Regions from separate parts of the Pediococcus sp. genome, predicted to be linked through region 1. Evidence: predicted binding sites of a transcription regulator. Region 1 holds the regulator's gene; the other holds the start of a gene.

Region 1 (3,434 bases):
ACCTTCTGGGTTAGTAATAATCTTTGGTTTGTCTCCTTCGAGGACTGCAACCGCGGAATTTGTTGTTCCTAAATCAATACCAATAATTCTATTGCTTGCCATTTTATTATCCCTCTTTTTAATTTATTGTGACACAACAACCATTGCAGGCCGTAAAACACGATCTTTTAGCATGTATCCCTTTTGCAGGACACTCACTACTTGATCAGCTTTGCCGCCTTCTTCAACAGCCACCGTTTGAACGGCTTGATGAATGTGTGGATCAAATGGTTGACCAACTGCTTCAATCTCAGTTACATGATTGTCTTTTAAGGCCTTATTCATGTGATCAAAAACCATCTGAATACCCTTTTTCAGTTGCTTTCCATTTTCGTCAGACACCTCAATCGCCAAAGCACGCTCAAGATTATCAATCACTGGTAAAATGTCTTTGGCTAAGTGTTGACCGTCATACTTAACCAAGTTTGCCTGCTCTTTTTCATTTCGTTTTTGAATATTGGCCGTTTCAGCCTTAGCACGAATGTATTGATCAGTTATAGCATCAACTTTACCATTCAATTCGGTAATTTGTTTTTTTAACTCTTCAATCTGGGTAGCCGTTTTTGATTGTTTCTTGGACTTTTTTTCGCCCTTTACTTTTTTATCAGGTTTAACTTTAGTTTTTTTTGTTTCTTTTGTTTGTTTTTCGACCGTTTCATCGATCTTTTCAGTCTTCTTGTCTTCTGCCACTACGTTCACACCTCTCAACTATCATCAATATCGTGGTAATAATCTATCAATCTTCTTGCTAGCTCTGTTCGGAACGCACCAACCAACCCAATCATTTTGGAATATGGCATACTCGTTGGTCCCAAAACTGCAATAACACCTTTACCATGTTGATCAACATCGTAAGTTGCTGTAATCAAACTATAATTTTTTAACAGATTATTAGTAATTTCATTACCGATTTGAACCTTAATATTTTGATCTGGCGAACCCAAAACGCTGGCAAGATCCGTCGAATGGTTCATCAAACTATATAAAGATCGAATTGCACCCAAATCATGCTGTTTGGAAAAATCCAGTAAATTTAGCTGCCCACCAACAAAGAATCGTTCAGTTGCTGATTTTTTCAAAACATCTTCGAAAACATCCAAGAAACCCTCTGGCGTTTCAATGTACTTTCCGATTTGATTCGGAATATCCGTTGCTAATCTTTTGAAAACTTCTGACAACGTTAAACCAACTAATTCATCATTAATGATCCGAATAACTGCTTCTAAAGCTTCAGGATCAACGTTTGAAGGCACCTTAAAAGTTCTATTCTGAACGTCACCATTGTCAGTTACCAAAATGGCCATAACACGATGATTTCCTAATGGAACCAATCTGAACCCTTCAAGCTTTGCATCTTTCAATTCAGGCTTTACTGTAAAGGCAGTGTAGCTAGTTAACTTAGAAAGCATATCCGCCGATTCGGCAACGATATCATCAATTTCTTGAAACTGATGATTAAACGAAGAACGTATCTGTCGCAAATCACTCGATTGAACTTTATCAGGTTTCAACAAATGGTCAACATAATAGCGATAGCCTTGGATCGAAGGAATTCGACCGGACGAAGAGTGAGTTTTCTTAAGCAACCCAATTTCTTCCAGCGTCGCCATCTCATTACGAATTGTTGCCGAACTCACATGCATCGGTAATTGGCTAACTAAAGCTTTTGAACCTACTGGCTGACCATCACTCGTATAGATCTGAACGATTGCTTGTAAAATCAATAACTCCCTATCTGTCAGCAAAACCATCACCTCTTTTAGCACTTAGCACATTGGAGTGCTAAGACACTATTAAAGATAACAAATGTTCTTTCAAATGTCAACATTAGTCAAACATTTTTTGATATTTGTACTATTCTTTTTTTAAAAGCCTACTTTTTTGCTTGTATTAAGAGATTTCGTCCAAGGTGCTACAGCATTTTTTGATACTTTACGTTCTGATTTAAATCAGATTTCAATGGCAAGGTATTAACTGAAAAATGCATCTACATTAATTTGATTTTCCATTATTTAAATTCGCAAAATATTGCCGGATGTTTTTTTCATCGGCCTTTAATTGTTCAATTAATTTGTCAGCATTCGCAAACTTTATTTCACCACGCACATAGTGATACCATTCTACGGAAACTACTTCACCATATATTTCCTGATCAAAATCAAAAATATTGATTTCTAACGTGATCGGACGATTTTCTCCAAACGTGACATTACGGCCAACAGAAGCCATCGCTGGCCACCATTTTGTGCCAATTTTGATCCGAACAGCATAAATTCCAATCCCCGGAATTCGTACCCATGGATCTGACAATACATTTGCCGTAGGAAATCCAAGTGTTCGTCCCCGAGCTTCACCATGAACTACTAATCCACTAGTTTGGTAAACATATCCTAAGAACTTGTTGGCATGATCCACATCACTTTTCTTTAAATCATCACGAATTTTGGTTGAACTAACTTTTTGACCGTCTAATAAAAATTCGTTTACTGTCACGATATCAAAACGATCTTTGGAATAACTTGGTAAATGAGTCATATCCGCAATTTCACGTGGCCCATAAGTATAGTCAAAACCTGCAACGATTGCTTTTGCATGCAGATTAACCATATATTGATCCACAAATTCTTGAGGAGTTAAATGCGCAAAAGTGGATGTGAAACTGACCACATATAAAAAATCAACACCCAAACTAGTCATTAACTCAGCTTTTCGTTTAACTGAGGTCAAATAATGTAAACCATTTAGACCCGGTTTCGGAAAAACAACAGACGGGTGATGGTCAAAAGTCATTGCTGCAAGCGGTAATTTTCTTTGATCGGCTTCCTTGCGAGCACACTTGATAACTGCCTGATGGCCAAGATGAACGCCACCAAAAAATCCCATTGCCAAAACAACATCTCCATGAGGAATTTCTTGAGTCTCATATGGATGATGTAAATAAATAATTCTCATAAAATCCTCCCAATAATTCTAAATATCACGTTCTCAAAACTCTCTTAGTTAGTTGGTTAATAACATGGTCATCGGCCGATAAGCTACCCGTTTTTCATCATATTGGTATAGTGCTTGGACCCGATCGTGAAAAGTCAATGCCAATACAGGGGCTGCATTTTTCGGCTGATCAAAATTACTTCTCTGTAAAATAGCACCGTTTTGAACTCTCCGCCAAAGATCGGCATTCAGTTCAAAATGCGGATAATTTTTTAACGCATGATCAAGGGGCCGAATCAAAGTATCGATCGTATTAGTTTCAACAGCCGACTCCAACTGAGCAAAAGTCACCGTTTCATCTAATTTAAACCCGCCACTACTTAGCCTAGTTAATTTTGACATAACTGCCGGCACACCTAAAATCTCACCCAGATCCACCGCCAGCGTCCGAACGTAAGTCCCTT
Region 2 (3,434 bases), on a different contig from region 1:
GTTTGCAATGACAGTGGGATCACCAAGTTGATTTTCTAGTTCATGAATTTCTTTTTCGAGTTGAATAACAGCCTTAAAAACAGTCAGCATTCCATCCCAAATTAAATTATCAGTATTCAGGCCTTGATTTTGAGCCAGATAGCCTATTGAAAGGTCCTTTTTGGTTGTGATTTCACCAGAATTTGGACGAGTGTCGCCAATTAGCATCTTAAGCAGGGTGGTTTTGCCGGCGCCGTTACGTCCAACCAAACCGATTCGATCCTGTTCTTGAATGTCAAAAGTTACATGAGAAAACAAGGGCTCACCGCTAAACTCACGGCTAACATCTTGGGCTTGTAATAAGATCACAATCATTCATCCTTTCGTGTTGCTCTTTTATTATATCTTAAATTTTGTTTTCTGTAGTAAGTGGTAAAATAAAGTTTGTTAATTATTCACAAACTTCATTGGAGGTTTACAAAATGGAAACAAAAATTCCAGAAGCAACTGCTAAACGGTTGCCACTTTATTATCGATATTTAAATAATTTATTGTATGCAAACAAGTTGCGAGTTTCTTCTGCTGAGTTAGCCGAATCAATTCAAGTCGATGCGGCCACAATTCGCCGCGATTTCTCCTATTTCGGGCCATTAGGGAAGCGCGGATATGGGTATGACGTTCACAAATTAATTGATTTCTTTAAAAAGATATTGGATCAAGACACGCTTACGAACGTTGCCCTCATTGGGGTTGGTAATTTAGGCCATGCCTTGTTAAATTTTAATTTTCATAAAAATAGCAATGTCAGGATCAGTGCGGCGTTTGACGTTAATCCTAAATTGATTGGCTCCGTGCAAAGTAATGTGCCTGTTTATGACATGAGACAATTACAAGAACAGCTGAAGGATCAACGGATTGAAATCGCCATTATTACGGTTCCAGCCACAATTGCCCAAAAAGTAGTGGACGAGTTAGTCCAGGGTGGCATTAAAGGAATCATGAATTTCACCACTGTGCGGATTTCTGTGCCAGAAGGCGTTCGTATTCAAAATATTGATCTTACCAATGAATTACAAACTTTAATTTATGCCATTAATCATGGTTAAATGATCAAAGCCCTAGAAAAGGGAGGACAACTAAAGAGTTCATTAGAATGTGAGCAATCATCGAGGTTTGAATTTTGCCGGTATGATGGTACAGCCAACAAAACCATAGTCCAATAGTGGCATAGAGCACAATATGACCGTCCGAATGAGCGATTGCAAATAAGCCACTAGAAATCAAGGCAGTTAGTATCTGTGAGACTTTAGGGCCTAAAAAGCCAAAGAGATTTGAGAGATTTCCAAAAAGAGTTTTTCGAAAAACAATTTCTTCCATAATGGGAGCGCCAATAATAATGGGCAAGACAAATAAGGGATAATTTTTGATGATTTTTAAAATGGCACTCGTATTTTGAGAAGCTGCACTTCCACCAGTTTGAACGGTTACTTTGAGGATAAGGCTCTGTAAAAATATGACAATAATAAAACCGAGAATGCCCCACAGAATAATCTGCCAGGTATGACTCGATTTTTTTTCGGGAAGGTTTTGGGGCATATTATGAAATGCCAAAAAGCCTAAAATTAGTGCACCAGCTAAATAATCGATAATTTGGACGCTAAAGATCATGCTGTGTGTGAATTTAAAAAAGCTATTTAGGAAGCTTGGCAAAAGATACACAATTAAATACGTAATTAAGATATAGATAGATTTCTTTTCAAGTTTCAACTGACGACACCTCACAAATATTACTATAGTATAGCATGTTTAAAGGCTTTTGAATTTTTTCGTCAAAAAAGGTCAGTAAAATGCTTGCATTCTAGTTTGAGAATGATATAGTAAATATTGTTGTTAGCACTTAGCAGTTAAGAGTGCTAAATTTATAAAATAAATAACTGGAGGGATTCATTTTGTTAAAACCATTAGGAGATCGCGTGATATTAGAAGCACAGGAAGAAGAAGAACAAACTGTTGGTGGCATCGTCCTTGCAAGCAATGCTAAGGAAAAGTCACAAAGCGGCAAGGTTGTTGCTGTGGGTGATGGACGCGTATTAGATAACGGTGAAAAGGTTGCACCTTCTGTTAAAACCGGTGACACAGTTATATTTGATAAATATGCCGGTACTGAAGTCTCATATGAAGATAAAAAGTACTTGGTACTTCATGAAAAAGATATTGTGGCAATTATTGACTAACTAAAATTAGAATTCTTGAGGTGAAATATTTATGGCAAAAGAAATAAAATTTTCTGAAGATGCACGGACAAAGATGTTAAAGGGTGTCGACAAATTAGCTGACACTGTTAAATCAACAATTGGACCAAAAGGACGCAACGTTGTTTTGGAGCAATCGTATGGTTCACCAACAATTACAAATGATGGTGTGACGATTGCTAAGGCGATTGACCTTGAAGATCATTTTGAAAACATGGGTGCTAAGTTAGTATCGGAGGTTGCTTCAAAAACTAACGATATTGCTGGTGATGGTACCACAACAGCTACTGTTTTGACCCAGGCAATTGTGAATGAAGGTATGAAGAACGTGACTGCTGGTGCCAACCCAGTTGGTATCCGTCGCGGAATTGAACGTGCAACAAAGGCTGCCGTTGAAGGCCTTCACAAGATGTCACATGATGTTAAAACTAAGGACGATATTGCCCAGGTTGCTTCAATTTCAGCTGCTAACGAAGAAGTTGGTAAGTTAATTGCTGACGCTATGGAAAAGGTTGGAAACGATGGTGTCATCACTGTTGAAGAATCACGTGGGGTTGATACAACCCTTGATGTGGTTGAGGGAATGCAATTCGATCGTGGATACATGTCTCAATACATGGTAACTGACAACGATAAAATGGAAGCTGATTTAGACAATCCTTACATTTTAATTACGGATAAGAAGATTAGCAATATTCAAGATATCTTACCATTGTTACAATCTGTTGTTGAACAAAGTCGTTCACTTTTAATCATTGCTGATGATATTACAGGTGAAGCTTTACCAACATTGGTATTGAATAAGATGCGTGGAACCTTTAATGTTGTTGCTGTTAAGGCACCAGGTTTTGGCGATCGTCGTAAGGCTCAACTTGAAGATATCGCAACCTTGACTGGTGGTACTGTAATCACTGATGATCTAGGTTTGAACTTAAAAGATGCAACCATTGATCAATTAGGCCAAGCAAACAAGGTTACTGTCACAAAAGACGACACAACAATCGTTGAAGGTGCTGGTGACAAGGATCAGATTGCAGAACGAGTTGCGACAATCAAACAACAAATTTCAGAAACTACATCTGATTTTGATAAGGAGAAGTTACAAGAACGCTTAGCTAAATTAGCAGGCGGTGTGGCTGTTGTCCGTGTCGGTGCAGCTACTGAAACTGAACTTAAAGAAAAGAAGTATCGAATTGAAGATGC

What was found. The regulator HrcA, encoded in region 1, represses chaperone genes, less so after heat shock. The targets are predictions, from matches to a motif close to TTAGCACTCNNNNNNNNNGAGTGCTAA.
Region 2: the regulator HrcA is predicted to act here: its motif matches at 1,870-1,896, upstream of groES (co-chaperone GroES).

The regions. Positions count from the first base shown of each region.
Region 1 covers NZ_DOEM01000002.1:18,606-22,039, reverse strand. The annotation lists gene dnaK (molecular chaperone DnaK) at 1-102, opposite strand, end outside; gene grpE (nucleotide exchange factor GrpE) at 124-729, opposite strand; gene hrcA (heat-inducible transcriptional repressor HrcA) at 744-1,784, opposite strand; gene ribF (riboflavin biosynthesis protein RibF) at 2,032-2,991, opposite strand; gene truB (tRNA pseudouridine(55) synthase TruB) at 3,040-3,434, opposite strand, start outside.
Region 2 covers NZ_DOEM01000035.1:603-4,036, reverse strand. The annotation lists gene DD627_RS08160 (ABC-F family ATP-binding cassette domain-containing protein) at 1-348, opposite strand, end outside; gene DD627_RS08155 (redox-sensing transcriptional repressor Rex) at 462-1,085, shown strand; gene DD627_RS08150 (CPBP family intramembrane glutamic endopeptidase) at 1,090-1,746, opposite strand; gene groES (co-chaperone GroES) at 1,929-2,213, shown strand; gene groL (chaperonin GroEL) at 2,245-3,434, shown strand, end outside.